DNA from 3 places in the Enterococcus sp. ZQ21 genome. Region 2 is predicted to be linked to each of the others. Evidence: predicted binding sites of a transcription regulator. Region 2 holds the regulator's gene; each other region holds the start of a gene.
What was found. Region 2 encodes NrdR, which represses ribonucleotide reductase genes. Its sites were predicted from a motif close to ACACNATATATNGTGT; they were not measured.
Positions count from the first base shown of each region.

Region 1: nrdH (glutaredoxin-like protein NrdH) is a predicted target of NrdR. The motif match lies at 3,611-3,626, and genes of this name have one in related genera.
Region 3: nrdD (anaerobic ribonucleoside-triphosphate reductase) is a predicted target of NrdR. The motif match lies at 3,759-3,774, and genes of this name have one in related genera.

Region 1 covers NZ_CP125658.1:2,219,117-2,230,348, forward strand. Annotated here, with positions in the region: gene QK255_RS10755 (GntR family transcriptional regulator) at 1-472, opposite strand, end outside; gene QK255_RS10760 (hypothetical protein) at 566-700, opposite strand; gene feoB (ferrous iron transport protein B) at 702-2,834, opposite strand; gene QK255_RS10770 (FeoA family protein) at 2,831-3,304, opposite strand; gene nrdH (glutaredoxin-like protein NrdH) at 3,706-3,930, shown strand; gene nrdE (class 1b ribonucleoside-diphosphate reductase subunit alpha) at 4,089-6,248, shown strand; gene nrdF (class 1b ribonucleoside-diphosphate reductase subunit beta) at 6,298-7,263, shown strand; gene QK255_RS13435 (polysaccharide lyase beta-sandwich domain-containing protein) at 7,311-7,703, opposite strand; partial or broken gene QK255_RS10795 (polysaccharide lyase 8 family protein) at 7,722-9,727, opposite strand; gene QK255_RS10800 (PTS system mannose/fructose/sorbose family transporter subunit IID) at 9,863-10,669, opposite strand; gene QK255_RS10805 (PTS mannose/fructose/sorbose/N-acetylgalactosamine transporter subunit IIC) at 10,656-11,232, opposite strand, start outside.
Region 2 covers NZ_CP125658.1:1,227,355-1,238,586, reverse strand. Annotated here, with positions in the region: gene QK255_RS05970 (diacylglycerol/lipid kinase family protein) at 1-293, opposite strand, end outside; gene pepT (peptidase T) at 424-1,656, opposite strand; gene QK255_RS05960 (Nif3-like dinuclear metal center hexameric protein) at 1,670-2,791, opposite strand; gene QK255_RS05955 (tRNA (adenine(22)-N(1))-methyltransferase) at 2,788-3,489, opposite strand; gene QK255_RS05950 (hypothetical protein) at 3,632-4,072, opposite strand; gene dnaI (primosomal protein DnaI) at 4,201-5,127, opposite strand; gene QK255_RS05940 (replication initiation and membrane attachment family protein) at 5,127-6,500, opposite strand; gene nrdR (transcriptional regulator NrdR) at 6,523-7,026, opposite strand; gene QK255_RS05930 (hypothetical protein) at 7,340-7,672, opposite strand; gene coaE (dephospho-CoA kinase) at 7,724-8,353, opposite strand; gene mutM (DNA-formamidopyrimidine glycosylase) at 8,317-9,153, opposite strand; gene polA (DNA polymerase I) at 9,198-11,232, opposite strand, start outside.
Region 3 covers NZ_CP125658.1:1,971,015-1,982,246, reverse strand. Annotated here, with positions in the region: gene dinB (DNA polymerase IV) at 1-487, shown strand, start outside; gene nrdG (anaerobic ribonucleoside-triphosphate reductase activating protein) at 541-1,143, opposite strand; gene nrdD (anaerobic ribonucleoside-triphosphate reductase) at 1,458-3,647, opposite strand; gene QK255_RS09605 (ABC transporter ATP-binding protein) at 3,967-4,734, shown strand; gene QK255_RS09600 (ABC transporter permease) at 4,724-6,766, shown strand; gene QK255_RS09595 (teichoic acid D-Ala incorporation-associated protein DltX) at 7,172-7,321, shown strand; gene dltA (D-alanine--poly(phosphoribitol) ligase subunit DltA) at 7,332-8,846, shown strand; gene dltB (D-alanyl-lipoteichoic acid biosynthesis protein DltB) at 8,843-10,048, shown strand; gene dltC (D-alanine--poly(phosphoribitol) ligase subunit DltC) at 10,093-10,326, shown strand; gene dltD (D-alanyl-lipoteichoic acid biosynthesis protein DltD) at 10,329-11,232, shown strand, end outside.

The DNA of each region.
Region 1 (11,232 bases), 990 kb from region 2:
AGATATTCAACTCGCTAATCGAACGGTCCAGATGCATTGCTTTTTCTGATAAAGACAATTCAAACGGAAGTAAAGGGTTCATCTTATGTATTCGCTTCGTTTGATTGACCAGCTGATCCAATAATTGAGAAAAATGATTCAGCTCATCTTGTTGCTTCTCCACACTCGCCATGATTTCTGCTTTTGTATCTTGGATAGATTGTACATCTTGATACTGCAATAGGAAATCTTTTGCTTTTTCTTTCGAAGCAACAAATGCCCCACTCCCATGCCGTACTTCCATGATCCCAAGATCTACCAGCACATTGATAGCCTTTCGGGTAGTCTCAGGAGAAGCATTGTACGTACTGGCAAGCGTTGAGCGAGCATGGATCTTCTCACCCACTTTATATCGGTTTTCAACGATACGTTCGGCTAAATCAACAGCAATCTGCTGATAGCGCGGGCGGACGATTTTTTTCTTTCCAGACATTTTCTTTCCTCTTTCTTTTTTTACTTTCCCTCATCTTACTATGCTCTAGCAAAATAAGCAAAAAAGGGGAGAACAGACTCTTACAACGACTGATCATCGCTTGATCTGTTCCTTTTTTACTGGGCAAGCTGTTTGACAGTCATCACAATTCTTTCCGGATTTTAAACGAGTATAGACAATCGCCCCTGCACTTCCAAAGATTAATACACTTAATAAGAATGTCGCCATCCTATTCCTCTCCTTCTAATGACAATATAGCATAAAACTGGTTCTTGGATTTTGGCTGACGGAACAAAACATAAACGAGTCCTATCATCAATAAAATAGCAAGATACGTCCCTAACGCTACCTGTCCACCTTCCAATAAGTGTCCCAACTGATAGATCACAAAACTAACTAAATAAGCTAAACCGCATTGATAGCCTATGGCGATCCAAGTCCATTTCTTGGCATTCATTTCCCGATGGATAGCCCCAATTGCCGCAAAACAAGGCGCACAAAGTAAATTGAAGGCTAACAATGAATAAGCTGCTGCGGGAGTATATGTGTGTTGTAGCACTTGCCAGATTTCTCTGCCATTTTCGGATACTTCCGCATGTCCAAACAAAATACCGAATGTGCCAATAATATTTTCTTTAGCAACTAATCCTGTAATCGCTGCGACAGTTCCTTGCCAATTCCCCCAACCAAGCGGCTGAAAAACAACAGCTAGGATTCGTCCGAAAAAGGCTAGGATACTTTGGTCTTCAGGAACAGGTTGAGCATAAAAATTATAAGAAGAGCTAAACCAGATCACGATACTAGAAACAAAGATAATCGTTCCTGCTTTTTTTACAAAAGACTTGCTGCGGTCATAGGTTTGTCTTAGGATCGTCGACCATTGAGGAAAATGATATGCGGGCAATTCCATGATAAACGGAGCTGTTTCTCCAGCAAACAAACGCGTTTTTTTCAAGCTGATTCCAGAGAAAATAATTGCAGTCATACCAAGAAAATAGGCAGAAGGAGCTACCAAAGATTGGTGAGGAAAAAAGGCCCCTGCCACTAAGGCAATAATCGGCAATTTTGCAGAACAAGGCATGAATGTCGTGACCATGATCGTCAACCGACGATCTTGCTCGTTTTCAATCGTGCGAGTAGCCATGACGCCTGGTACGCCACATCCTGTGGCAATCAGCATAGGAATAAAGGATTTTCCTGAAAGCCCGAATTTCCGGAAAAGTCGATCCATGACAAAAGCGATCCTCGCCATATATCCGCAGTCTTCTAGAAAGCTCAAGCATAAAAACAATACGATCAATTGCGGTAAAAATCCTAATACTGCTCCCACGCCTGCGATGATGCCGTTCAAGATCAGCTCCTGCATCCATCCGGCTACTTGCCATTCAGCTAGCAGTCTGCCAACATGTTCTGGTAGCCACGTTCCAAACAATGTATCATTGATCCAATCTGTCCCCATTGTTCCTACTGTTTGAATAGCCAAGTAATAAATCAGCCACATCACAAATGCAAAGATTGGCAAGGCTAACCAACGATTCGTTGCAATCTGATCGATTTTGTCACTCATCGATAATTGGAAAGAATCATTTGACACGACAGATAGTGCACATAATTGGGTAATAAATTCATAACGTTCATTGACTAGAATCGTTTCACTATCGTCATCCAATAGTTTCTCTGTCAACTGGATCAGTTGTTCGATTTCTTTTTGCTGAGAAATTGTTATCTCATCATCCTCATTCACCTTCTGATCTCTTTCAAAATATTTCATTGCATACCAGCGTTTCTTGCTGCTTTTTTCTCCTAGTACATCTTCAATTTCATGTAAAGCTGCTTCTAAACGCGGATCGTATGTACAGGGAACAGGAATAGAAGGCCGTTTTTTTGCAGACTCCTGAATCTTTTCGATTAATTTTTCGATTCCTTGCTTTTTCAATACGCTGATTGGTAAAACTGGTACACCAAGACCATAGGAAAGCTTTTCTAGGTTGATTTTTTTTCCTTCTTTTTTGATGACATCCATCATATTCAGACCAATGATCATAGGAATGTCTAAGTCCAATAACTGCGTAGTTAAATATAGATTCCGCTCTAAATTGGTAGCATCAATGATGTTGATGATCAGTTCAGGCTGTTCATGAACCAAATAATCTCTTGCAATCACTTCTTCGGGTGTATAAGGAGACAAAGAATAGATACCGGGTAGGTCTTGAATGTGAATGTTCGGATTTTTTTTCAACGATCCTTCTTTTTTTTCTACTGTTACACCCGGCCAATTCCCTACATATTGATTCGAACCAGTCAAGAGATTGAACAAGCTCGTTTTCCCGCTGTTTGGATTTCCGACTAACGCGATATTCATTCGTTTTCCTCCCTTTGTACCAAGATTAGTTCAGCCTCTGACTTTCGTAACGTCAATTCATATCCTCGCACTGTCAGTTCGATTGGATCTCCTAGAGGGGCTAGTTTTCGGATGACTATTTTTACATTTCGCGTCAATCCCATATCCATCAACCGCCGCTTCACTGCGCCTTGTCCGTGGATGGCTACGACGATCCCCGTCTCTCCTGCTTTTAATTGATCAAGAGAAGTCCAGCTTTCAGAGGAAGCAGTCTTTTTATTGACAAAGATCTGACTTAGTATTTCCCGACTTACTGCCACTCGATGACTTTTTATCAGTAAAATGGCATTGTTGCCTGATAAATTGACGACGACGATTTTACTTCCGACAACGACCCCAATATTTTGCAAATGGCGTTTTGTTTTTTCTTCTGTTTCAATTCGTTCGACTTGATAAACGAAGTTTTGCTTTGCCTGCGCTAAGGTCTGCATATTGATTCCTCTCTTGTGAAATAAATCATGTGTTGAAACCATTCATTCTATGTTCTAGTTTTCTTACGTATTACGCAAATAAATGAGAATCATTCTCACATAGAATACTCTCGGTAATTGAGAATGTCAATTACACTTGTGATATTATGAGCGAATCTTTAGTATTGATAGATAAAAATGAGAAAAAAATATTTTTTCATAGTTTTCCACAATTTTTTCTCTATTAGATTTGCTATTTTCCCACACGATACTTGTTTTCAGCTCTTTTTTCAAAAACACAAAACTTAGTATTCCACAGTTTCCACAACACAATATGTAGTGTTTGTTGTTTGACTTTTTTACTAAGAGTTTTATACTATCTATTATAGATAATAAGAATGTGTTTAGAGGAGGCACTCATCATGAACGTAAAAATCTTTTCTAAAAATAATTGTATGCAATGCAAGATGGTCAAGCGTTTTTTAACAGAAAATCAAATCGCTTTTGAAGAAGTCAATATCGATGAACAACCGGAAGCAGTAGACTGGTTGAAAGCACAAGGATTCCAAAGTGTTCCTGTCATTACTTCCGATGCAGAAACAGTTATCGGATTCCGTCCTGATCAGTTGCGTAAACTTGCCAGCTAACATGACTAAAAGAATCAAAACAAGATACATGGATTTGAAGGGCTTGAGACAGCACCAGTTTTTGTCGCAAACTTCCAAATCCTTTTTTAAAGCTTAAAAACAATGCAATGATTTGCAATCAAGCATCATCAAATACGAAATGAAGGTTGGGCGTACGTATGAGTCTTAAAAATTTACAAGATGTCAGTTATTTCAAGCTGAATAATGAAATCAATCGACCAGTCAATGGTCAAATCCCTTTGAATAAGGATAAAGAAGCTTTGGCTGCCTTTTTTGAAGAAAATGTCAAACCAAATACGATGACTTTTCCATCTATTATGGAAAAAATCAATTACTTGATCGATCAAGAATATATAGAAGCAGAATTCATCCAATTATATTCACCATCATTTATTGAAAAGCTATATCAATTTTTGGACGAACAACATTTTTCTTTCAAATCTTTTATGGCTGCTTACAAATTTTATTCTCAATATGCGTTGAAAACCAACGACGGTTCCGCTTATCTGGAAACTTATGAAGATCGAGTAGCCTTCAATGCGCTTTACTTTGCGAACGGAGATGAAGAATTAGCACTTGCTCTTGCAGATGAAATGATCCATCAACGTTATCAGCCAGCTACACCTTCTTTCTTGAATGCTGGACGTAAACGTCGGGGCGAATTGGTGTCTTGTTTCTTGACTCAAGTCACTGACGATATGAACTCTATCGGGCGCTCAATCAACTCTGCTTTGCAATTGTCCCGTATTGGCGGCGGCGTGGGGATTACTTTATCAAATCTTCGTGAAGCCGGCGCTCCTATCAAAGGATACGAGGGTGCTGCGAGTGGTGTCGTTCCAGTCATGAAATTATTCGAAGATAGTTTCAGCTATTCTAATCAATTAGGTCAGCGTCAAGGAGCTGGTGTGGTTTATTTGAATGTGTTCCATCCAGACATTATTGCTTTCCTTTCAGCAAAAAAAGAAAATGCAGATGAAAAGATTCGCGTAAAAACTCTTTCTCTTGGTGTGATTGTACCTGATAAATTTTATGAATTGACACGTAAAAACGAAGACATGTATTTATTTAGTCCGTATAGTGTCGAAAAAGAATATGGTGTCCCATTCTCTTATGTAGATATTACAGCTGAGTATGATCATCTAGTTGCAAATCCAAACATTCGCAAACAAAAAATCAAAGCGCGTGATCTTGAAAATGAAATCTCAAAATTACAACAAGAATCTGGCTATCCTTACGTAATCAATATTGATACAGCGAACCGCGAGAATCCAATCGACGGCAAGATTATCATGAGTAATTTATGCTCAGAGATTTTACAAGTTCAAACGCCTTCTGTGATCAACGGTAAACAGGAGTATGAAGTATTAGGAACAGATATCTCATGTAACTTAGGTTCGACAAATATCGTGAATTTGATGCAAAGCCCTAACTTTGGTCAATCTGTGCGTACGATGACTCGTGCATTGACATTTATTACAGATGCATCTGATATCGATGTCGTACCGCCGATCCAAAACGGAAATAAGCTGAATCATACGATTGGATTAGGTGCCATGGGCTTACACACTTATCTTGCAAAAGAACAAATGGAATATGGCTCAGAGGATTCATTAGACTTTACAAATATTTATTTCATGCTGTTGAATTATTGGACACTTGTTGAAAGCAATAATATCGCTCGTGAAAGAAAACAAGTTTTCCATAATTTTGAAAAATCAGCTTATGCTGATGGCACTTATTTCGAAAAATACGTAACTGGAGAATTCCAGCCAAAATCAGAAAAAGTCAAAGCATTGTTTGAAGGGATTTTTATTCCAACTGCTGAAGATTGGAATGCCTTGAAACAAGCAGTAATGAAAGATGGGCTATATCACCAAAATCGCTTGGCAGTAGCACCCAATGGCTCAATTTCATATATCAATGATACGAGTGCAAGCATTCATCCTATCACTCGCATGATTGAAGAACGCCAAGAGAAGAAAATCGGTAAAATTTATTACCCAGCGCCTTATTTATCCAATGAGACGATTCCATATTACACTTCTGCTTATGATATGGACATGCGTAAAGTGATCGATGTTTATGCAACAGCACAACAACACGTCGATCAAGGCATGAGTTTGACTTTATTCATGCGTTCTGAAATCCCAGAAGGTATTTATGAATGGAAGACAACAACGAAGCAAACGACACGTGATTTGAATATTTTAAGACATTACGCTTTCCATAAAGGAATCAAATCCATTTATTATGTACGTACCTTTACTGATGATGCAGAAGAAATCGGAAGCAATCAATGTGAAAGCTGCGTGATCTAATATCATAGATAGATTCGCTTATTCATATTTTAATTAAAGGAGCATTCTCATGTCAGAAACATATTATGAAGCAATAAACTGGAATGAAATTGAAGATATCATTGATAAATCCACTTGGGAGAAGCTGACGGAGCAATTTTGGCTAGATACACGTATCCCACTTTCAAATGACCTAGATGATTGGCGCACATTGTCTCAATTGGAAAAAGATACAGTAGGACATGTATTCGGCGGTTTGACACTGCTGGATACTGTCCAATCTGAAAGCGGCATGGATCAGTTGCGTAAAGATGTCCGCACTCCCCATGAAGAAGCCGTTTTGAACAATATCCAATTCATGGAATCCGTTCATGCCAAAAGTTATTCTTCTATTTTTAGTACACTGAACACGAAAAAAGAAATCGAAGAAATTTTTGACTGGACGAATACGAATCCTTATCTGCAAAAAAAAGCTGAGCGTATCAATGAAATCTACAAACACGGTACACCGCTAGAAAAGAAAATTGCCAGCGTCTTTTTAGAAACATTCTTGTTCTATTCAGGTTTTTATACTCCTCTTTATTATTTAGGAAACAACAAATTGGCAAACGTAGCAGAGATCATCAAACTGATCATCCGAGATGAATCGGTACATGGAACCTACATCGGTTACAAGTTCCAATTAGGTTTCAACGAATTGCCTGAAGCAGAACAAGAAACGTTGAAAGACTGGATGTACAACCTGCTTTATGAACTTTATGAAAACGAAGAACGTTATACAGAAGAATTATACGATCCAATCGGTTGGACAGAAGAAGTCAAAACATTCCTACGCTATAATGCCAACAAAGCATTGATGAACCTAGGGATGGATCCACTCTTCCCAGATACTGCCAATGATGTCAACCCAATCGTAATGAACGGGATTTCAACAGGCACAAGCAACCATGACTTCTTCTCACAAGTCGGAAACGGCTATTTGTTAGGTCATGTAGAAGCGATGAAAGATGACGATTATTTGATTGGATTGGAATAAGGAAAAAAAAATTACGCACAAGAATATTCTATTCTTGTGCGCTTTTTTTATTCCACAACAATTTGTTTTTGTGTATCCGATGTTTGCGAAAAATCAATAGTAAAGCGACCCATCTGCTCATCATAGGTAATTCCTTCACTCATGCTTCGAACAGCTTCAAAATCATTTGGTAATTCAATCGTTATTTTCGTCTTTGTATGAGCAAGATCAGCAAACGTATAACTTTTTTCTTGTTCGTTTATTTTCTTTAATACAGAAAGTGGTTTATCTGTTTTTAATCCATCTAATTCTCCACCAGTATTATCCCAAAAATTGATACCCAAATAACCGGATTCTTTTACTTTTACCGCTTGAATTTTTGGAGTATTTTGAAGAATAGTAACTGGTTCTTTTTCTGCATATTCTTTTAATCCTTTTTCGTTCACTCCTGGTAATATCACATATGCATAAGCTTCATTGATTGGATGTTTTCCATGATTGATCAAAAACTTCCGATAACTTCCATGATAAACTTCATCACTGGGAAATGATTCGTTGATTTCCCTATAAGTACCTTGCCGTTCTTCACTTATCACTTTTACTGTTTCTTTCTCAGGAAAATAATAACCGATCGATGTTTCTGGTTGACTTGATTGTAACAATAACCATTCTTTTTCACTTTGTTCGGTTGGCTGGGTAACTTCTCCTGTTTCTGTTACAACTTTATAAGTAAACTGATCGTTTAATAAACGATTATCTATAACCGTTTCAATAGACGCATTTGTGTTACCGGTAATTCCCGAACCAAGCGCAATCAATTGATCGTCAAGCACAAACCACGATTTTTTCCCTTTGACATCCATTGGCAAAACTGCTCCATTATTCTTTGTTCCAGTTTTATTTAGAGCCATACCTACCACTGCCTGACCTTCATTTGATACACCGCCAACGGCTTTTTCATTTGATCGCACAGTCGTAAAAGAAGAGATTTCATCTTTTAAAGGGACTGTATCGACCGTTGTTCCTGGCAATCGATAAGGATCGACAGTCGGCCAATAGCTTTTACCGAATTGTACATCATCCTCATTATATAAGTAGACCATCCCATCCGATGTATGCCAGCCACGTTTGTTTTCTTTATTTCCTGCTTCAAAGAAGAGATACGGTTCGAATACATACTGATTCCTACCATATACTTACTGGTACGCTGAACAAAACGATCCATTTTATGATACATTTTTGTCCCTATGAATGGTAAATCCTTCCCTAAAATCGTCTGGTCTTCTAATAAGGATAGTGTCATGACCAGGTCATTATAATCTCTTACATTCGTTATATAATACGAAGGGTTCAATTGCATCCAATATTTGACTGCTTCTTTTAGTTCCTTTTGCTTATCTTCTGGTGCAAATTTTGAAACAATCAATAAATTATACATCGTTGAAGACCCGTATCCTACCTTCGTCTTTGAAGGCGCACGTGAAATAGCGCGTCCATTCACCATGGGAAGCATTTCACCTTGGTAAATCAAAGGAATAAAGGCCTTCTCTACATTTTCTACGAAAGCGTGAATGGCATCAGAAGCTGCTGTATAAGAAGTCCCATCCACAATCGTAAAAATCTGTCCGACTCCTTTGATTAGTACATTCCCGTAAGAACCTGTATAAGGAATATCATTATGCTGGATAAAGGAACCATCTGCGTAAAACCCATCTCCACTTGTCACGAGTTGAAAAACATCTTTGATCCCATTCACTGCTTGATGGATTTTTGTGGCATCTTTTTGTAAAATACCTACTCCTAAAACAGTCAATGATAAGTCTGTTCGATTAGCACCGGTCGTTGAAAAGTTAGGGATAAATGCAAGGTCTACAAATGAATCTTGTGGTTTAGTATATAATTGCTGGAATGGATCAGGTACATATTGACTCAAAATAGCTGTATATTGTTGGATTTTTTCACTGGATAGCTCTTGGTGCAACAGTAGAAGGATATTCACAAATTTTTGTGGGATACCAATTTGCCAATCCCACCAATTTCCATAATACTTTTTCCCATCATATCCTTTTTTGGTAATCATAAAATCGATTCCCTCTTTAATTGCTGCAGCAACCTCTGGCTGTTGATAAAGTGTTGTCCCTTTTGTTTTATAGGCATAAGTAAGTTTTTGGAGTTTCGTAAATTGTGTCGTCAAATCTGCTGAAGAAGTATTTCCCGATTCAAGTGGCCATAGATAGGTCCGGTCAGGTGATTGATCCAATGTTTGATATAAATTTTCCGCTTCTTTTGATAACGCTTCTATATATGCTCTTAATGACTCATTTTCCGGACTTTCTTTTTCAAAGACAAGTTGACTTTTCCATCGTTCTTCCATCTTTTGAAATTCATCTTCCTCGGCAAAGGTTGATATACTCATTCCAAATAAACTAATTAAACTAAGCATACTCATCAAAAGAAGCCTTTTACCCAAACCTTTTTTCTCCATCTTTGCTCCCTCTTTCTCATCAGATTGTATGAATATACAGAGGCTAAAATCACATTTATCTTAGTGAATGAGAAAACCGCTTAGCCTCTACTTTTTAGACAAATGTGTGAACGGACGTATCTCACTTTTCCTTTTTTAAGCTAAAATACCAAACGCACTTAATGCAATGGAAAGAATCAAAATGATCCAGATTACTCGTGTGGAATTCAATTTCTTTTGTCCCAACATCCAATAAGTTAATAAAACAAGTAACACTGGAACAAGAGAGGGTAAAATAGCGTCTAATGTATCTTGGATAACTAATTCCACCCCATCTTTTTTATAAACAAATGGGACCGCTGCCTTTACCACGGAAGGAATCAAAGCACCAATTACCGTGACACCTAAAACTGTTGCGGCATTAGTGAATGCAGATAATTTGTTTTTCAAAGTTGTGACAAGTTTGACTCCTTGTTTGTATCCTAATGGTAATAATGCAGCCCGTCCAAATAATAAAGCGATATTCGCGATGACCCAAATCACACACCCAACAATTGAGCCACTTTGAGCTAATGTTCCTGCGATCGATCCAAAAATCGTTCCCCAAATCACATGGAACAATGAATCACCTACGCCAGCAAGAGAACCCATTAAAGCTGTTTTTAAGGCAATGATTGTGTCTTTTGCTTTGTAACCATCTTCTTCTTCGATTGCCACATCAATCCCCATGATCAAATTTCCGAAAATCGCGTTGATATTGAAGAATTGATTATGTGTACGCATCATATCCTGTAATTGTGATTCGTCATTACCATAGAATTTTTTCAATACTGGTAATATCCCATATAAATAGCCAGAACTCATCATTCGTTCATAGTTCCAGTTCAGCTGACTTCCTAAAATATAGCGCCAACTAATCGCATTCAGCTCTTGCTTTGTTAATTTCTGGTTATTCATCCCCATCATATCCTCCTTCAAATGTTCCATTATTTGTGGCTGTCACTGTCGGATGTTCTGCTTTTTCACTATCTTTTTTAAATACAATAATTGCAGCAATCACACTGACGATTGAGATACCAAGCATTGGCACTTGTAAATAAGCGGCTAAAAAGAAACCCAATAGTAAATAAGGAATATATTGTTTTGTTGGAAGGTAATGCAACAAGATTCCTACACCAACGACTGGTAACACCCCACCAGCAGTTTTTAGTCCATTCATCAACCATTCTGGTGTATTTTCTGTGATCGTTGAAACAGCAGCATCACCGACTAAAAGCATCAATAAAATCGGAATGGCTCGTGATAATCCCCAAAGAAAAGAGCCAGATAAGACTAATCGCGGTATACGATTGATTTTCATATCATCAATTGCTCTATCTACACGATGCAAGAGATAAACATTACAAAAGCGAGCGACTACATCAAGTTGCAACATCAATAAAGATACTGGAACAGCCAATCCTATACCATACTCTGCACCTTTCCCAGAGATAACCGCAAATACTGTTCCCAAGACGGCTCCTGTG
Region 2 (11,232 bases):
TTATTGACTGTTCCACCTGGAAGTAATCCGATATGATACTGAGATAACGTTTGCTGGAACGCTTGGACGATATGATGGATCGTTCCGTCCCCTCCTATGATCACTAGAGTATCGGCTCCTATAGCTTCTGCTTTCTTGACTAAATCCGCATGGTCAATTGACGGGCCAGTTTCAGCTAAATCTACAAATAATTCTGGTTGCTTTTCTTTTACATAATCTTGAAACCAGCGTGCTAATTTCTCCCCCTCATCTTTCCCTGAACTTTTGTTATAAAAAACTAGCAGCTTTTTCATTCTTTACCTCCTATTTACTCTTCAAAAAAGAGGGCGGGACAATCCATTCCATTGTCCTGCCCTTTAGCCTTAGACAGATGACATTCCATCATCGGACGAACGCCTTGTCATAAGCTGTTCTTTTTCGATTTTAACTCTTTGTGTTCAATTCTGCAATTTTAACAATCACATCTGTTGCTTTTTCCATTACTTGTAAAGAAACAAATTCGAATCGACCGTGCATATTTTCTCCTCCGGCAAATAGATTTGGCGTCGGAATACCCATGTAAGAGATTTTTGAACCATCTGTTCCTCCGCGGACTGGTTCGATCACTGGAGAGATCCCAAGCTCGATCATTGCTTGTTTCGCTAATTCCACGATGCTCATATCTTTTTCGATGATTTCTTTCATGTTGTAATATTGATCATACATATCTACTTTGATTCGTTCTTGATCAAATCGTTGATTCAATTCTTCTTGGATATGTGTGATTTGTGCTTTGCGTGCTTCGAATTTTTCACGATCATGATCGCGAATGATATAACTCATAGAAGCTTCTTCAGGATTCCCATTCAATGCCATCAAATGGAAGAAACCTTCGTATCCTTCTGTTTTTTCTGGAACTTCATCGGCTGGAAGCTGATTATGAAAATCAATGGCCAGCTGTAAAGCATTGATCATCGTATCTTTTGCCGTCCCTGGATGTACATTTTTCCCTTGGATCGTGATATTTGCTTGAGCAGCGCTGAATGTTTCATACTGCAATTCACCTAAAGGACCGCCGTCGACTGTATAAGCAAAATCCACATTGAATTGCTCAACATCGAATTTATCCGCTCCGACACCGATTTCTTCATCAGGTCCAAAAGCTACTTTGATGGTACCATGAGGGATAGAAGGATTATTGATCAAGATCTCCATTGCAGTCATGATTTCCGCAATCCCTGATTTGTCATCTGCTCCCAGTAAAGTACTGCCATCTGTAGTGATCAACGTGTGGCCTTCATAATTTTTCAAATTTGGGAAATCTTTTGTATTCAACGTGTAACGTTCTTCCGCATCTAGTACGATCGTAGACTCTCCATCATAGTTTTCAATGATTTGTGGATTGACTCCTACTGCATTAAAGTCTGCTGTATCCATGTGGGAAATAAATCCAATGGAACGCACTTCATGATCGACATTGCTTGGTAATGTTCCCATAACGAATCCATTGTCTTCATTATAGAAAACATCTGATAAACCTAACTCTTCTAATTCTTTTTTCAATTCTTGTGCAAAAGCAACTTGTGTCTGAGTCGATGGGGTCGTTTTGCTTGTTGCATCGGAGCGTGTTTCTGTTTTGACATACCGTAAAAAACGTGGCAAAAGATTTTCGTACATAGTATTCTCTCCTTTAATTAAATTGAAATGGGTTTGTATTCGTTTCAGAAACGAAAAAGTCAATATCCCAATTTTCTTCTTGTTTCCAAGTCTCAAATTTCTCGATGAACCGTTCCTTACATAACGATTCAATATAATGTCCGGGATCAATTGCAATCAACCCGGCGCTTTGCATATCATGAGCCGTATGATAATAGATGTCTCCGGTGATATAGACGTCTGCTCTTTGAGCGATTGCTTGCGGATAAAATTTTTCGCCGCTTCCACCGCAAATCGCAATACGCTTGATGGATGATTTTGTTTTTTGAGGCTGAACGATTCTCAGTCCTTCTAATTGGAAAACTTTTTTTACTTGTTCCACAAATGTTTCTAAGGGGATTTCTTGCGGTAATTCACCTATTCGACCTAGCCCAAACTTTTCGACTGGTTCATCAATTGCGAAAAGATCGTACGCAGGTTCTTCATAAGGATGAACCGATTGCATGGCATCAATCCCTTGTTTTTCGATTGTTTCGGGCAAAATAACCTCGACTTTTGCTTCTTGGACTTGTTCTGCCTTCCCTACTTTCCCAATCGCTGGTTGTGCACCAACATTCGGAGTAAATCGACCGTGTCCAATCGAGGTAAAACTTGTACCGGTATAATCGCCTTGCGTACCAGCACCAGCTGCAGCTAATGCTTCCCGCATTTTCTGTGCATGATCCACAGGTACATAAACCGCCAGTTTTTTATAATGGATTTCATGAGTCTTCACTAAATAACTCTCCACTTCAATACCAAGCAGTTCGCAAAACCAGTCATTCAGTCCGTCCCAAATAATATCCATATTCGTGTGTGCCGCATAAACGGCAATATCATGTTTCAACAGATCTGCATACATTTTTTCTTGCGGCTGATCAGTAGTCAGCCGTTTTACAGGGCGAAAGATTGGGGGATGTTTAGCAATCAGCAGATCGATTTTTTTCTCGATTGCTTCTTCGACCACTTCTGGGCGAACATCTAATGTCATCATTACCCGTTGAATCGGTTTATCTAATGTTCCAATATGCAGTCCGACTGGGTCTCCTTCTTCAGCTAGCCATTGAGGACAATAGCTCTCAAACTTTTGGATGAAGGTACGTCCGCTTATTGTCATATCTCTAAAACCTCCTCAATCATTTGGATTTCCTGTTCGATTTGTTTTTGACGTGTCTCTTGATTAGCTGCTTGTTTGAGCTGTTCACGGATAGCTTTTCTTTGTTGAAGCTCTCTTGTCCATTTTGATTTGAAGATCTCACTTTTCTCTTCGAGCAGAAATGGTCCGAACATCAGCTCCATTTCGTTGTAAGTAACTGGTTTTTGTTCTTTTTCGGCTACAATAATTTCATATATTTTTTTGTTTTCTTCAAGTATTTTTTCTGATTGGATTTTGTATTGATTTTCTTGCAGCCATGATCGTAACGTACGCTCTCCGATATTTGGCTGAAGGATCAAACGTTCTTGTCCACTTAGGCGTTGATGCAACTTGCCAGCTTCTAGGATCTCTCGGATCAGCGAACCTCCCATACCCGCGATCGTGACAGCCGTTATAGCATCTTGCGGTTGGATCGCATCTAGACCATTTGCAAGACGTACAGTGATACGGTCTTCCAATCCATCTTTTTGGACTTGCTTACGTGCTGATTCATAAGGACCTTGAACGACTTCACCTGCAACTGCATATTTGATTTTTCCTTTTAGCATCAATGCAACAGGTAAGTATGCGTGATCTGATCCAATGTCTGCTAAACGAGCAGATTCAGGAACAAATTCACCAACTGCCGCTAAGCGCTGAGATAAATCTAAATGGTTCATAGCTTCACTCCTTCTAGGTAATTATAGCATTTTCCATATAAAATAAGGAGACTAGGAATAAAAAAATTCCCAGATCTCCTTAAAAATTATACCTTTTTGTTCTATAAAACAACATTTTCTTATTTTTGAAAAATGTTGTTAATTATTTGTTCAATGAAATATCAATGATCGAATCTCCAGGCACTTGTGGTGGGATAGACATCGTCATGATCGGCATCTCAACTAATGTAAATTGGACTTTGTCACCGATTTTCAGTTCATCTATGTCCACGCTTATTTTTTCAGCAGTAGCATTCAAAATCACTCCGTCATTGCTGAATGATGTCCCCATATTCGCTGGATCTTCTTTGGCCATGACATCGACGAGTTTCAGTTGAATCGTTTCTTCTTCCGCTTCTACTTGAGTGATGCTTTCAATCGTTCCTACAAATATGCTTTGTCCCTCCGTTTTCGTACTGCTTGTTTTTATTGTTTGACCCGCATCAATCGAATCAAGAGAACCTGTGTTGCTGTCTGCACTACCGCATCCTGCTAAAATAAAAAATAGACCAACTACATATATACTAGAAAAAATAGCCCTCATAAAAAATCCTCCGTTTAAGTTTTTGCATTACTTGTTGCGGTGATTGTCTCCGGTCATTTCTGTCCATGTAAAGATTCGCTGACCTGCTTTTACTCCTTGGTCAAATATCAGTTGGACTTATCAACTGTTCAACCATTGCGGCGGTTGCGACCAGTCATTTCGATTTCTTTTGTCAAATAACGTATGCGTTCCATTATGCGTTTTGCTTTCAGCGGCTCTTCATCTCCACGTTGAGTGACGGACAAATGCTGTTCCAATTCATCCATTGTGAAATTTGATGAGAAGAAGGTCGGTAGCTGTTCCTGCATCCGATATTGAAGGATGACGCCAAATACTTCATCCCGTATCCAACTGCTCATCGCGTCTGCACCAATATCGTCAATCATTAAAATGGGGGAACGCTTCACTGCATCTAGCTTTTCTGCCACTTGATCTTTTCCGATTGCCTGTTTCATCTCAACGGCAAACGTCGGAAAGTGGACTAATGTCGTGGTGAATCCAGCAATCGCTAGTTCTCTCGCTGTTGCTCCTAATAAGTATGTTTTTCCAATACCAAAACTCCCCACCAAATAAAGACCTTTATGATACCCTTTTGGATCTGCAGTATATTTCTCTACGAAATCTAGGGCTTCCAAGCTTGCATATCCTCGTCCATCTGTACGCTCAAAGTTTTCAAAAGATGCTGATTGAATATCTTTTGGCATATCCATTGCTTTTACTCGGCTTCTAATTTCTTCTTGTCTTTGCCGAGCTAACAATGCTTCTGTTGGTACATAAGTGACATCCACATAATGAAAATTCAACGTCAACTTCGGCTCGTATCCTGGAGCGATCATCGTTGGATCGTTTTTTTGATATTTACGCTTTTCTTGCACGAACTCATACAATTTGGCGTAGCTTTTTTCAATATCCGCTTGTGTCAGTTCTTCTTGGTGTGCACTTAGAAAAGCTTGAACATCCGTATCATTTAGGACGTCAGCAATCATTTCAGCATATTTTTCTTGATAATTACGTTTGCTGATGATCCTCTTCAATTCTTTGCCTACGTCTTCCATTAGATGTCACCCTCCTTTTTCGCCAGGTATTCTTTAAAACGGCGGTCAATCTCTGCTTTTTTCTCACTACTGATCTGTTTTTCATCTTTTGGCTGGTTGACCCAATCAGGAAGCTTTTCCCGCCGAACATTTCGCTTGCCGTTTGGATAATTTGTTTGCTTTTTTTGTTTTGATTGTTTTGCTTGATTGCTTATTTGCCGAATATGCTGAATCGCTTCTTCTGCTGTGGCGATTTTCTTTTGTGCCCATTCATTTGCCACTGTATTCACATAACTAGCATTTAAGCTAGCATTATTTTTGATCACCAATACATAATTCAGCAAAACATTGATCACACTGCTGGAAAGACCTGATTGAGAAACAAGGTCTTGCAGTAACCAAGTTTCTTGTTTAGAAACATATCCGCCTTTTTCTGACTTGATTGCTTCCAGATATTTCATCGGCGGAATGCTCTGTGCTTCTTTTATCAACTGAAGCGCTGCATTTGTCAAATGTTCGTTCGTCGGAGATTCATTGCTGTTTTCAGCAACAGCTACTGTTTCCTTTATTTGCTTCACTGGTCGTCTTTGCATTGCCAAAACAGCTTTTTGCAGCTCCTTCATGGATACTTTTTGTTCACTAAAATCATAAGATTGACTGATGAGTTCACCAAGAGTTAGTTCATCGAATCCATAAAGCTGATGATACATGTCGACTTGTTTGATGATTGAATCATCAAGAACAGTCATATGTTTTTTTGCCAGCCAATCATTCAAAAATTGCCAATCGAATGTCGAATCTGTTTCAAGTAATGCTACTGGCTCAGATTCTTCAAAAGATTTATTCAGTGATTCGATGTTTTCTTGATTAGCAGCGTATACTGCTTCATTGAAGCGATAAACATCTAAAAATTTTTTTGTGATTTTTTGATATCCCTCTGTTGTATGCCTTTTAGGTTCAAACAACTGGGTAAGCTTCTGGAATCGTCGTTCACCAACTTTTTCCAAAAGAAGAAATGCCAGAACAGAATCTTTGAAAAATGCTTTAGGAATGAGTGGCTCTAACAACTCATAAATAAAACGAGGCCCCAGATCGCTATCTTCTTTAAAATAAACATCCAGTAAGCCGATTCCTTCCAGCTTTTTTCTTGCATCATAAAATTGAGGGATCCCGCAGCCTAGACTACTGAGTAAATCTGCATGTATCCCTTCAGGACCTTCACCAGATTCTTGCGAGATCTCTGATAACAGAGTGAAATAGATACTCAAGGCTTCTCCGCCGATCAGTGGCTGATAAAGATACAGCAACGCGTTCTTGCTGTCTTCCCTCAGCGGAGCTTCTTTTCTTCCTTGGTAAATATTTTTTGGTTGAAGCTCTTTCCAAGCATTTTCCAAGGAAATGCCTCCTTTTTGTTTCTTAATTGTTTTCTTTATTATTCTCTTTATTATTCTCTTTATTATTTTCTTTTGCTTTATCCACGATATCTTGCAGCTCTTTTAAGAAAACAGACATATCTTTGAACTGGCGATAAACACTGGCAAAACGGATATACGCGATTTCATCTAAATCGACTAAATCCTCCATCACATATTCACCAATCAGATTCGTTGATACTTCGTTTTCCCCAAGACTGCGTACGCGGTTTTCGACATGGTTGACGATTTGTTCCATTTGCTCCATAGCTACAGGTCTTTTTTCTGCTGAGCGGATGAGTCCTCTTAAAATTTTATCGCGATTGAATTCTTCGCGTTCCCCGTTTTTCTTGATGACTAATAACGGAGCAGCTTCAATTCGTTCAAAAGTAGTGAATCGGAACGAACAATTCTCACATTCGCGACGGCGACGGATCGCACGTCCATCATCTGCTTGACGGCTGTCGATTACTCGTGAATTATTATGTTGACATCTGGGACATCTCATTTTGTCTCACCTCTTGCATCGCATTTTTATATAAAGGATGTGTCTTTCTTTACAACTAGTTGTATTATAACACGAAACAAATCACAAACGCGACTGTCCTACCCAAAAAAACACGGATATAAGAACAATTTTTTCTATTTTCATGCGTAATTATGTCCCCTGTCCTAATTCAATTTTAATTTTCCAGTACTGATGACCTTGATTGCTGAGAAATGACTCGCCCAAAAGCTGATTTAGTCGGCTAGCACAAAAAACTTGAAGCAGATGAACATCTTATCATCTGCTTCAAGTCACATCTCTATTTCTTATTGTTTTATAACTTCTCTTCGATTCCTGTATAGTGTTTCATTCGTTGTTCCTCGATTTTTTGTTCATCAGGAATGTGTTCACTTTCTGGGAGCGGTGTCTTACTACGATCAGGTACCGGATTTTTTCGTTCTTGAGTCAAATCTTGCTGTTTCGCTTCTTTTTCTGCCTGCTGGTCTTCTATTTCATCGATTCTTGCTTGGTACTGCTTTTCTTTCTCTTCTGCTGTTTCTGATTGCGTACGACCTTCATCGATTAGATTTTCTTTATTGAGTATTTCGCCGATTTTTTCTTTTGCGTTACCTACGACTTTATCCTTTTGGTTTTTAAATGATCCCATCGCTATCCCTCGCTTTCTATATACTCAGGATAGCAAACTTGACACAGATACTCAAAGAAAGCGATTAGCTGAAAGCCAATTTTCGATTTGTTCCACAAGTTCCTCTTTTGTTCCGTTGTTGTCAAACAAAATATCCGCACGCTGCTTTTTTTCTTCGATTGGAAGTTGACTGCTAATTCTCTGCTGTGCTTGTTCTAGTGTTAGTTGATTACGTTTCATCAAGCGTCTGAGTTGAATATCTGGCGTGGTATAAACGACAGCTACTGCATCCATATAGTGGTCATAATGACCTTCATAGAGCAATGGGATATCTACAATTACTAAAGGATGATGGGAACTTAGATAGGCGATTTGATCTTTTATCGCTTTTCGGATAAACGGATCTAATAGCTGATCAAGTTTTTGTCGTTTCTCCTTTGATGGAAAAACAATCATCCCAAGTTTCCCTCGATCTAGCTGACCATCAGACTGCAATATCTCTTGGCCAAACACGGACACAACCTTCCTCAGAGCAAGCGTTCCAGGCTCAACAGTTTCTCTAGCAATCACGTCACCATCGATCAAAGGAAATCCATGAGACTGAAAGACTTTGGCTGCCGTACTTTTGCCAGTAGCTATTCCGCCCGTCAAACCTAAAACAAAGCCTACTTTTCGATTTTCAGCCTTTGACAATTCGGACAATAGTGAGTCCCCCTTTGTGCCACTTTTATTTTCACGATCGGTGTCCCACAACGTATACATGGTTTGCCAGTTTGCTGATAGACATGCAGTGCGACTTGGAATCCGCCTGATTCTCCTAATGCATTCAAATAGCTGCGAATCGTGGTACCTCCGGCTTCTATTGCACGATTCAAAACATCAATGATCGATAGACGTAATTGTTCTATCTCTTTTGGACGTAATGTATTCGCCGGTTGTTCTGGATGAATCTTCGCTTCCCATAATGCTTCGTCTACATAAATATTACCTAGTCCCGTTACTAGACGTTGATCTAGCAGTAAAGGCTTGATTGCTTTGTGCGATTTTTTCAGTCCAGCTGCAAAATCTGCTAATAAAAAGCTGTCAGGCAATGGCTCAGGTCCTAATTTCATGATTCCTCGGTAAGTTGCACTTGCTCCTTTTTCGACAATTGTCATACGACCAAATTTTCGTACATCGTTGTAGCGAAGTTGGCTCCCGTCCTCAAAAAAGAAAAGTACATGCGTATGTTTATCGATTGGTGTATTTTCTTTCGTAAATTGATATTTTCCTTCCATTCGCAAGTGTGAGATCAGTTCATAATGATCGAGATGAAAAATCAAAAACTTCCCTCTACGTCCAATGGATTGGATGGTTTCGCCAACAAGAGAAGCCTCAAAGATGGGCGTCTCTGGTTGCTCAATGATCTTGGGCCACAAGACCTGCACTTTCTGAATCGTTTTTCCTACTACTAACCGTTCCAATCCTTTACGAACGGTTTCTACTTCTGGTAATTCTGGCATTTTTTCTTTTCACCTTCATTATATTGCTCTGTCTTAAACAATGTTTATTTTGCTTCGTACCACGTTTTTCCCCAACTGCTGTCAGTGATCAGTGGTACATGGAGAGAAACAGCTTGTTCCATAACTTCCTTCACCAATTTATCTAATGATTCAAGTTCTTTTTCAGGTACCTCGAAGACAAGTTCATCATGAACTTGTAACAGCATCGTAGCTTGAAGACCTGTTTCTTTTAATCGTTTATCCAATTCAATCATCGCGATTTTCAAAATATCAGCAGCACTTCCTTGAATTGGTGTATTGATAGCTGTTCGTTCCGCAAAAGAACGGATATTGTAATTTCTTGAATTGATGTCTGGCAAATATCGTCGGCGGTGATACAGCGTTTCGACGTAGCCTTGATCTTTTGCTTCGCGTACGATTCTTTCCATATATTCTTTGACACCTGGGTATTTTTCAAAGTACGTATCGATGTATTGCTGTGCTGCTTTTCGGCTGATGCCTAAATTTTGTGAAAGTCCGTAATCAGAGATGCCATACACGATACCAAAATTCACTGCTTTTGCCTGCCGACGCATATTTGGTGTGACATCCTCTGCCTTTTCGATTCCAAATACGCGCATCGCTGTGCTGGCATGGATATCTTGACCTTCTAGGAAGGCAGCTTTCAAATGTTCATCATTTGAGATATGCGCAAGTACGCGTAACTCGATTTGTGAATAGTCAGAAGAATAAATCAACCAGTCTTTTTCTCTCGGAACAAATGCCTGACGTATCTTTCTCCCTTCATCTAATCGAATCGGGATGTTCTGCAAATTAGGATCAACAGAGCTTAATCGTCCTGTTTGGGTCAATGTCTGGACATAACGGGTATGCACTTTTCCATCTGATTGGATCACTTTCAGCAGTCCCTCGACATAGGTAGATTGAATTTTTGCGATTTGACGATAGGTTAGGATATCCTCTACGATTGGTGCTTGTTCACGAAGCTGTTCCAGTACATCTACGGCTGTGGAGTACCCAGTTTTTGTTTTTTTGATAACGGGTAATCCCATTTTTTCAAATAAGATCACTCCTAATTGCTTTGGTGAATTCAAATTGAATTCTTCGCCGGCTTCTTCGTAGATTTTTTGTTCGATCTCTCTTAAGCGAGCAGAAAACTCGCCCTTCATTTCTTGTAAGCGAGTCGCATCTACTTTGATCCCGCTTATTTCCATCTCTGCCAAAATGATAGACAATGGCAGTTCCATTTTCCGGAAAAGATCTTCTTGGTTTTTATCTGCCAGTTCTTGGCTCAATTTTGGTGTTAACGCATTGATTGCAGCTACTTTTCGCGCTAAATGAGCAAAAAAGAGTTCCTCTTCTTCTGGTAAACCTTTTTTCGCCCCTTTGCCGTATACAGTTTCATCTGATTGGATATCGTTGTATCCGTAATGTGCAGCTATTCCTTCGATATCTGTGCTTTTTTCATTCGTATCGAGAAGGTATGCACCTAGCAAGACATCAAAATCGATTCCTTTCGTTTTTCCAGTATAGCGATTTAAAGCAACATAAGTTCGTTTCGCATCATATACTTTTTTCAATCGGTTCGGATCAGTGATCCAAGAATGGAACGCTTGGTTTTCGAATACAGACAGATCATTTGTGACATAGATTTTCTTTTCTGTCCCCCACGCTACTCCGACGATTTCCTCTGTATGGTAATTGTCGCCCATCATTTCCACGTACAGTGCCATATCCGTAGTAAACATTTCCTCTTTAAATTCATGCACGACTTCAAATAAAATATCATCCATTTTTACTTCTTCTTCAACGATATTCAGTTTAGAAAGGAACTGATTGAAATCCATTTCTTTATAAAATGGAACGAGTTTATCGAGATTTTTCCCTTCATACTTCAATGAGTCGATAGAGACCTCCACAGGGGCTGAAGTATTGATGGTCGCCAATTTCTTCGATAAGAACGCTTGCTCTTTGTCATTTATCAGATTTTCTTTCATTTTGCTTTGCTTCATTTCATCAATATGCTCATAGATTCCTTCGACTGAGCCATATTGTTTCAATAGCTTGATAGCTGTTTTT
Region 3 (11,232 bases), 740 kb from region 2:
TTATACAGGAAAAGACCTATATGAATGCACAGAAATGATGTTGATTCGAAATTTTGGAAAAATGGGCTATTCTCTTTATCGTAAAGTGAGAGGAATCCATGATTCTCCAGTAAATGTTACAAGAGAGCGAAAATCTGTGGGAAAAGAGCATACGTATGGACAGCCATTGCAAACGGAGGAAGCCGTGCTGGCTCAGTTGCGCCAACTAGCTGAAAAAGTAGAAGAAGCACTGAGAAGAGTCCAAAAACATGGGAAAACAGTGGTTTTGAAGGTCAGGTACACGGATTATTCTACTGTGACCAAAAGAGTGACATTGCCAGAATACATCTATAAAAAAGAAGCGCTCTTTTATCAAGCAAGTCTTATATGGGAGGAAATCTTGGGAGTAGAAAAAGGGATCCGATTGTTAGGAATCACCTTGACGAATCTTGACCCGATGACCTATGAAAATATCGTCCTTCCGTTATGGGGAAATCAAGAAATATAAAAACAGCTTTGAGAGTTGAAAATGGAAATCCGTTTTCTCTCTCAAAGCTGTTTTTATATCAAGTCTTGTTTTTTGATTTGTTCATAGGTTTCTGTTGCATCCGTACATTTTTCCCAAATCATAACTTGGTTGGATTCTAAAGATTTTTGGACATCAATGATTCGCTGGTTGCTGCTTCCGCGAAATTGTAGTTTTAGGTCACGTTTGCTCAATTCAAAGCGTCCGTCAACAAGGATATCGATTTGCGAAAGGAGTTCTAATTTATCTTCTGAATCTTGTAACAATTCATCAAAGGTATAGCCTGTCCATGACCAGATATCTTTTGTCGTACCGAACTCTTTTCGGATACGTCGTACGACTTGCAAACAAACATCTGTATTCAAAAAAGGCTCGCCGCCCAATAAAGTCAGTCCTTGTACGTAATCGTTGCGCAAGTCAGCGATGATTTGTTCTTCTAATTCAGGTGTGAATGGTTTGCCATATCGAAAATTTTGCGCCGCTTTGTTGAAGCAACCTTCGCAGGCGAATAAGCAGCCACTAACGTAAAGACTGTTACGGACACCTTCACCATCGACAAAATTAAACGGTTTGTAGTCAGCAATATAGTTTTGACTGTAGTCTTTTGCTAACCATTCTTTTGGTTTTGGATTTCTCATAAAAAAACTTCTTTCATTTAAGGTTCAAAGATATAGCTATTGAAGATAAAATCTACTCGACCACATAAATAAGAACAAACCGACCTAAATCCATTGTTCAAAAAAAGCTTGTTCTTATTTTGATAGAGAGCGTTCAAAGGTACAAAGCATCGAAAGAGAGTGGTGAAAAAAGATTTGTCACTGCCTCTTATTCTGAATAAACGGTGTTCAAAAGCTTGCATCTGCGGTAATAAGCCCAACTAAACGAAAAATATGAGGAGCTATTTTTGTTTAGCTGTTCTTATTACTTGATGCAGGACAGCTTTTTCACAACCTCATTTCATGTGTTTCACACGTGAGGAAATTTCTTTGTGGCGTCCATGTACCATCGGACGAGCTTGTGGATTTCCTAAATAACCACAAGTACGTTTGACTACATCACATGTTTTTGGGTCATGATTTCCACATTCTGGACATTCGAAGCCTCGTTCTGTTGGTTTGAAATCACCTTCAAAACCACATTGATAGCAATGGTCAATTGGCGTATTCGTACCAAGATACCCGATTTTATCATATGCAAAATCCCATACAGCTTCTAAGGCTTTCGGGTTTTGTTGGAGCATAGGGTATTCACAGTAGTGGATGAATCCACCTGAACAATATTTTGGATAATCCTTCTCAAATTCCAATTTTTCAAATGGCGTTGGGTTTTTACGTACATCATAGTGGAAACTGTTTGTATAATATTCTTTATCTGTGATATTTTCGATGATACCAAATTTTTCTGTATCTAAACGACAGAAACGATCAGTCAGACTTTCACTTGGTGTTGAATAGACGCTGAAATGATAACCGTATTCATCACCCCATGCATCCGCATTGGCTTTTAATTCTTTGACGATGTCAAGTGTGAAAGCTTTTGCCTCTGGGTTTGTTTCCCATTCGCCACCGAAGAAAGCTGAAGCAACTTCATATAATCCAATGTAGCCTAATGATACAGTAGCTCGGCGGTTTTTGAATAATTCATTGACAGAATCGGTACGTGAAAGACGTTTTCCGAAAGCACCATACATGTATAAGATTGGCGCATTTGCTGGAATGGCTTCTTTACAACGTTCTACACGATAGAGAAGCGCATCTTTCATGATTTCTAAACGGTCAGACAATAGCTGCCAGAATTTGTTCTGATCTCCTTTTGATTCGATCGCGATTCTTGGTAAATTCAATGTAACCACACCTAAATTCATTCGTCCGACATTTACTTCTTGACCATTTTCGTCTTTCCATCCTTGCAAGAATGAACGACAGCCCATAGGTACTTTGAAACTTCCAGTTAATTCGACGATTTTGTCGTAATTCAGAATATCAGGATACATTCGTTTCGTTGCACATTCCAATGCTAGTTGTTTGATGTCGTAATTAGGATCTTCAGGGTTTAAGTTTACACCTTTTTTTAAAGTGAAGATCAGTTTAGGGAAGATAGCTGTTCGCTTTTCACTCCCTAATCCATTGATTCGGATCTGTAAAATCGCTTTTTGGATTTCTCTTTCAAACCAATTTTCCCCCAAACCAAACCCTAATGAAGTGAAAGGGGTTTGCCCATTTGAAGTAAATAAGGTATTGATTTCATATTCCAAACTTTGCATAGCATCGAAGATATCTTTTTTGGTTTTTGCTTTTGCATATTCTTTTTGGCGTTCTGGCGAATCGATCCATTCTTCCGCGTCTTTTAGATGTTTTTTATAGTTCAATTCTGCAAAAGGAGCCAGCAATTCATCTGTTCGGTCGGCAGAACAGCCACCATATTGACTTGACGCAACATTAGCAATGATCTGTGAGATTTGTGCTGTCGCTGTTTGGATAGATTTAGGTGATTCCACTTCCGCATTTCCAATTTTGAAACCGTTGTTCAGCATACCTTTGAAATCAATCAAGCAGCAATTTGTCATCGGTGTGTAAGGATGATAATCCAAATCATGGTAATGGATATCACCTTTTTGATGGGCATTTGCTATATGTGGCGGCAACATTTTCAGTCCGATCGATTTTCCGACGATGCCGGCTGTTAGATCACGCTGTGTATTGAAAACATTACTGTCTTTATTTGCATTTTCATTCACGACAGTCTGGTCTTTGTTGATTAGTTTTTCAATCGAAAAGTTGATATCTGTCGCTTTACTGCGAGCAAAATCCCGTTTTGTACGGTAATTGATATACTCTTCTGCTAATTCATATTCGTTTTTTTCTAATAAGATATGTTCCACGATGTTTTGAATCTCATAGATCTTGACATTTTCAGCAAACCGGCTTTTGATTTCTTGGACAACCAAGTCTGCAATCATTTGGATTTTTTCGTAAGTAAGTGGGGATAATGAGCCGTGAATTTTCTTTTCAGCTTTGATTAGTGCTTCGTTGATCTTTTGTTCATCGAAATCAACATGGCGGCCATCTCGTTTGATAACTTTCATCTGGTGTGCCTCTGGTTGCTGAGTAACGACTGTTTTCTCTTCATAATTTACTTTCATTATCTTCAACTCCTGCTAAATTGTTCTTGTCTATCATAAAACAAAATTTAGGAAGGAGCAACTAATTATCGGCTATATATAGTATTCAATCCGCTGTATAATTGGATTTCTATACTATATGTAGTGTATATTTTATTGTGAAAAAAAGTGAAAACTTGTAGTTGATGGATTTATTTTTTGCATATTTAATTTAGCTGAATAAAATAATTGAATAAAATTTTTTTATTTGGGCTAAGAAAAAGTGACAAAAACATAAGAGCAAATTGTTCGTAGATATGCTACTATGCAAATAAACAGAAATGAAAGAGGAGAAGAAGAATTGGAAAAGATGATCGAAGTGAAACATCTCAGTAAAAGCTACGGTAGCAAACTTTCTCCCGTCAAAGCTTTAGATAATATCTCATTCACAGTAGAAGAAGGCGAATTTGTTGGGATCATGGGTCCAAGCGGTGCAGGCAAGACGACGTTGATGAATATTTTATCCACGATCAATTTGCCTACGATGGGTAGTGTCTTGATCCAAGGAAAAGAAATCACAAAAATGAAAAATAGTGAGCTCAGTGACTTTCGCCGAAAAAAACTAGGATTCATTTTTCAAGAATTCAATTTGATCGATACTTTAAATGCAAAAGACAATATCCTATTGCCCCTAGCAGTTGAACGGATGACTAAGGAAGAGATGGAAAAGAGAGTAAGACACGTAGCTCAATTGTTGAATATAGAAGAACTGCTAAAACGATATCCAGATGAGCTTTCTGTCGGTCAGCGACAACGAATTGCAGCCGCTAGAGCCCTTGTTGTTCAGCCACAAGTAATCTTTGCAGATGAACCAACTGGATCTCTAGATTCGAAGTCGGCCACAGAATTGTTGAATTATTTACAGACTATGAATCAAAAAGAAAAAGCGACAATCTTGTTAGTCACCCATGACCCATATACAGCGAGCTACTGTGACAGAATTTTATTTATCAAAGACGGCGTGATTTTTTCAGAAGTTGTGAGAAGAGGGACAAGAAGAGAATTCTTTGAAAAAGTAATCGACATGCAGGCGACGATTGGTGGAGGAGGAAAAATGAATGCTGTATAAATTAGCCGTCAAAAGCTTTTTTCGGCAGTCCCGAGGGTATCTTGTTTATTTTTTCAGTTTGACTTTATCCGTGATGATTTATTATTCTTTCAGCGCAATGACCTATGATCAATCTTTAGTTAGAAGAGCAAGTCCAGATACTTCGATAGATGGCGGATTGAGTTTTGGCGGACTGATCATTACTGTCGTTTTACTTTTTTTCGTATTCAGTGCCAACCGATTTTTTTTGAATAGAAGACAAAAAGAAATAGGTATCTATCAACTTTTTGGTATGAACAAACTACAAATTTCAGGTATATATGTATTGGAAATCATGATAATTGGGTTATTTGCCTGTATTTTTGGGATATTGCTCGGCATTATTTTCTCCAAACTCTTTTCCATGATTTTGGTTCGAATGATGGATATGGATCTTAATAGTCCGTTTTTTATCTCCATTCCATCAGTCGCAGATACTTTATTTGCTTTTTTCATCATCCTTTTAGCAGTATCTGTGTATTCGATATGGAAAATCTGGCGCTACCCGATGATTCGAAGTTTTGGAGAAAAAGAACAAGCAGATAGTTCAACGATGCGTTTCAGAACAAGGCATCGATTACTCGCTGTCATTGGGTTATTGCTTTTAACGAGCGGATATTTTGGGGCTAGTCATTTTAGAGAAATCACTTCATGGATGATCAGTCATCATTACCTTGAGACATTCATTCTCTTTTTGCCTTTTCTGATCTTTTTCATTTGTGTGATTGGTACTTATTTGTTTTTCTGCTATACATTTCGACTCTTTTTGATCATATTGAGTAAATGGAAGCTCTATTACTATGGGATCAATTTTTTAATAATAGGTAATACACAAGTGCACCTGCTCAAAAGCTGGCGGACGAATTCTCTAATTACAGTCATTCTTGGAATTTCTTTAATGACGATTGGCGGTACGGCTAGTATTTCTACTATTTTATCGTATCAGGAGAAAGTATCCTCCCCGATGGACTATCAGTTTGATGTCGAGACAGAAAAAAAAATCAAGCCTATTCTGGCAGAGGAAGGACAGAAGATAACTAAAAAAATCACCTTGCATTATAAAGTCATAGGTAGTATCTACAGACCAGATCTCGAAGAACCTATGTTTCAAACTGCTAATCTGATCACAGAAACAGAATATCAAGCCTTCAGAAAAGTTAATCCGGATTTGCCAAACGTTTCTTTGAAATCTCCTAACTATACTGTTTTGCTTGATCAAATGCAAACTCTTTTCCGGAATATTTCATTATATGGTTCTAGTATTGGATTGCCAGATAATCAAGAGTTGAAGATTCAACAAATGCTTCCAAGTGTATTAGGTGACGAAACGATGGTATATCTAAGTCCTGTACTAGTCGTGGATGATAACGTTTTTGAAAAAGCAAAAGGTGTAGATTATCAAGTAGTCAATGTGGATGTGTCAGGTGAGAATAATGAAAAGATAGATGAACGACTGAGCAGTGAAATGTCGATAAAGTGGCTCAATGCTATTTATTATTCTTATGATATCGTAAATGGGCGTCTGCAAGGAGAAATTAGTACAAAGAAACTGCCAGATGACAAAATGAAGGAAGCGCAATTTAGTCAAGAAGGTTCTCGGTTGAACTTCTCCTCCAGCTATTCAAAATTGCGTGCAGTCAACCGGCGGATTGGTATCAATATTTTTGTCACACTGTTTGTCGGAATGATCGTCATTATTGCTACTGGCAGTATTCTGACCGTTCGACAATTAGCAGAAGCAGAGGAAGAAAAAGAAAATTATCACCTATTGACTAAACTGGGGATACCACAAAGAAGAATTAGAAGGATGATTTTCGAGCAAAACGCACTTACCTTTTTTCCACCCATGATATTAGGAATCACTCATGCAGTATTTGCAATCAATGTTTTCACTCAGTATATCAAAACTGCCGATTATTGGTTGGCTTATCTTGTCAGTGGCTTATTGATCCTTATCTATCTTTTGCTTTATGTCATTACGAGTCAGTTATATTGTCGGATTATCGAGGAATGACAGGCGGAATAAGACAAGATAATAAAAAGTACTAAATTTTAAACACCGTTTAAAGAAGAGATTGTGAAAAAGCTGTCCTGCATCAAGTAATAAGAAACAGCCAAGCAAAAATAGTTTCCCATGTTTTTGATTTAGCTGGACTTATTACCGCAGATGCAAGCTTTTACACACCGTTTATTTGGAAGAAGAGGTTGTGACACGCTTTTTGTCACAACCTCTTTATTTTTTATATTTTTTAAAATTACTAGAAATTATAAAGAAAAAAGCAGTGTTTTGATGTGCTATTTTTATAAAAGCTATGTGACAAAACTGTTAGTAAAAAAACGGTTTCTGTAAGCTAGACACATGTTTCTTTTTGTCAAAATTCGTTACACTTTGTGTGAGGTTATATGAGGAGGGAATCCAATGAACAAATGGTGGTCTAATCCAAAATTGAATTATTGGGGAAAATTCATCATTCGAACAATTTTTTATAGTGCGGTACTGCTGTTCCTGATCTACCTGTATCACTATAAAAATATTCAAGGAGGAACATTTATCTATAACGAATTTTAGGAGGAAGAGTATGGAAATCAAAACGATTATTGAAGCAGTCGATGATTGGGGAATAAGCGAACCTGATCGAATTGCTTATCAGGCGGATGAGATGCATACTTTTGGAGAATTGAAACAAGCATCAGACGCACTTGCTTATTATTTAGAAGAAAAGGTAGAAGGGGATGGACCAATCGTCGTTTTTGGTAATTTAGAATTTGAGATGATTGTCGCATTTCTAGGAATTGTCAAATCTGGTCATGCCTATTTGCCAATTGAAGAACACACACCCAAAGAACGTATCCTGTCGATCTTTCGGGTGGCTAAACCATCTATGGTCATCAGTATTGGGAATTGGATAGAAGACATTCCTTCTGTTCCTGTCGTAACAAAAGAAGAATTTCAAGAAATCGAGAAGATACCAGTAGAATTTTATCCCAGAAACAGCGTAAAAGGTACAGAAAATTTTTATATTATTTTTACTTCTGGTACTACTGGAGAACCAAAAGGCGTACAAATCAGTCATGATAATCTAGTCAGCTTTGTTCAATGGACGATGGAAGACTTTGGGATCAAGCCTGGTATGCATTTCTTAGCCCAAGCGCCATTTTCTTTTGATTTATCGGTATTTTCTATTTATCCTGCATTAGTTTCTGGTGGAATGCTGAAGCCGTTAAATAAAGCAGTTATTCAAGATTTTCGTCAATTATTCGCGACATTGCCTAACTTGAAGTTGAATATTTGGGTTTCTACTCCATCTTTTATGGATATTTGCTTGATGGAGCCTACCTTCAATGGAGAAAATGTACCAGAATTGGACATGTTTTTATTTTGCGGAGAAGAATTGACAAAAAAAACTGCAGAAACACTACTTGATCGATTCCCAAATGCACGGATATATAATACTTACGGCCCAACAGAAGCAACTGTGGCTATTTCAAGTATCCAGATTAATCAGCACGTACTAGATAAATATGACCGACTACCGATCGGCTATGTAAAAAAAGACACCAAAGTTTCTATTGTCCAAGAAGACAAACTTGTTCCAAAAGGAGAAACAGGTGAGATCATTATTGCAGGGCCAAGCGTATCAAAAGGTTACCTGAACAATCCAGAAAAAACAGCAGCTGCGTTCTTTTGTCAAAATGACTTAGCAAGTTACCATACAGGGGATGCAGGAAGGTTGGATGAAGACGGGCTTTTATTTTATGAAGGCCGTATGGATCAGCAAGTCAAATTACATGGTTACCGGATCGAGTTAGGGGATATCGAACATTATCTGTTGCAAGACTCCCGGATCAAACAAGCCGTTGTCGTACCAAAATATCAAGGAACAAAAGTGCAGCAGCTTGTTGCTTTCATCGTATTAGAAAACACAACGAAACAACCGGATTTTCAACTGACCAAATCGATCAAAGAACAATTACTGCAAGTTGTGATGGAGTATATGATTCCTCAGAAGTTCCATTATGTCGATTTGCTGCCTCAGACAGTAAATGGAAAAATTGATCGAAAAAAATTAACAGCTGAGGTGAATCCTGAATGATGTTTCCTCATATGATCCCTTACGCAGAGCCGTTTTATTTTTTTCTTTTAGCCATTGCGCTTATACCAATCGTTCTATCTTTACTGATATGGAAAAAAAGATTACCAATTTATCAATCAGTGGTGACACTTTTCTTTTTATTTGTCAGCTTTGGAGGTACTTATTGGGAACAGGGAGCGGCGCTGATTGGGTATGTTTTTTGGCAGACAATCCTTGTATGGGGCTATTTTGTTCACCGGCAAAGGAAAAATCAAACAGGATGGTTTTACGCCGCCGTTATTTTAGCAATAATTCCACTGTTTTTAACGAAAGTGACTCCTTTTTTTGAACATGGAAAAGCATCGCTACTTGGTTTTTTAGGAATCTCTTATTTAACCTTTAAGTCTGTGCAAATGATCATGGAAATAAGAGATGGCATGATCAAAGTATATAATCCATTTCGTTATATCCAGTTTCTGCTGTTTTTCCCGACAATATCTTCTGGACCCATCGATCGTTATAGGAGATTTGAAAAGGATCAGCTCCATCCACCTGTTCGTGATAAATATGTTGATCTCTTGGGAAAAGGCGTCCAAAATATTTTTGTCGGTTTTTTATATAAGTTCATTATCGGTTATTATTTTGGTCAAGTACTGCTCCCTGCAGTAGGGCGCATCGCATTACAGCATGGTGGGATTTCATGGGCGTTAGTGGGTTACATGTACGTGTATAGCATGTATTTATTTTTTGATTTTGCAGGTTACAGTTTGTTCGCAGTCGGTACAAGCTACATGATGGGGTATCAGACGCCAATCAATTTCAATAAACCATTTTTATCATGGAATATCAAAGAATTCTGGAATCGATGGCATATGACCTTGTCTTTTTGGTTCCGCGATTACGTGTATATGCGGTTGATGTTCTTCATGATGAAGAAAAAAATCTTTAAAAGCAAGATCGTGATGTCAAATATCGGGTATTTCGCTTTGTTTCTTCTAATGGGTGTCTGGCATGGATTGACGTGGTACTACATCGTATACGGTCTGTATCATGCTTGTCTGATCTGTCTGACAGATGCATGGATCCGATTTAAGAAGAAGCATAAAGATCAGTTGCCTTCTAACAAATTTACGCATGGCGTAGCCGTATTTTTGACATTTCAAGCGGTATGTTTCAGCTTCCTGATTTTTTCAGGATTTTTAGATAAACTTTTTTTTAGCTAACGAATAGTGACATATTAATTTATATAACAAAGGAGAAAAGGAAAATGGAAGAACAAATTTTATCAATCTTAGAAGAAATAACAGGAACAGATGAAGTAAGAAAAAATCGTGATATTGATCTATTTGATGAAGGTTTGCTTGATTCTTTAGCATCTGTGCAATTATTAGTCGAGCTAGACGGAGAGTTGGATATCCAAGTCCCAGTCTCTGAATTCGAGCGGGAGGATTGGCGCACACCGAATAAAATCATTCAACAAGCAACTGCATTGAAGGGTTGAGTATGAAAAAGAAACTCTTTGCTATTTTTGGACCTGTTGTTCTCGCTTTTGGTCTGCTTGCCCTATTCTTCACTTCTTCCTATCGAGTAAATATTGATAACCCGGAAGTAATCAAGCGAGCGTCTTCATCTATGTCAGCAAATGTACTAAAGGGCGATGCAATAAAAAACAAAGCTTTGTCTGAAAAACAATATATCCCCTTTTTTGGGTCGAGTGAATTAAGCAGGATCAGTCCATTTCATCCGTCTGTTTTGGCTGAAAAATATGATAGAGGTTATCGTCCTTTCTTGCTAGGAGCGCCGGGAACACAATCATTAAGTCAATATATGATGATGCGATCTGCAGGGGATGATTTGAAAAACAAAAAAGTGGTGTTTATCATCTCGCCTCAATGGTTTGTAAAAGATGGTGTAAAAACAGATTATTTCAACACTTACTATTCTGAACTTCAGACCTATGATTGGTTGTTCTCATTGAAAAAAGTTACATCAGCTGATCGCTATTTAGCTAGAAGACTATTAACTTTTTCAAAAGTAAAAGAGAACGATACGCTGACAGGAATTCTACAAACGATTAAAGAAGGAAAGTTACCTTTACCTGATTCTTTGGATCAGTTGCACAGCCAATGGAACATGTTGAAGCGTGAGGATGAGATATTCAGTGATATCGGTTTGAAAGATCGTCAGCAAAAAATCGATCATGAATCAAAACAATTACCAGACCACTATCAAGAAACAGAATTATCCATTTTGGCAGATGAGATTGGAAAACAAGAAACGACAAATAATCCATTTGGTTTGAAAAACGATTTTTATACACATCGTATCCGATCCCACGAGCCAGAACTCAAACAGTCACAAAAAAATTGGGATTATCGTTTTTCACCAGAATTTTCTGATTTTCAGC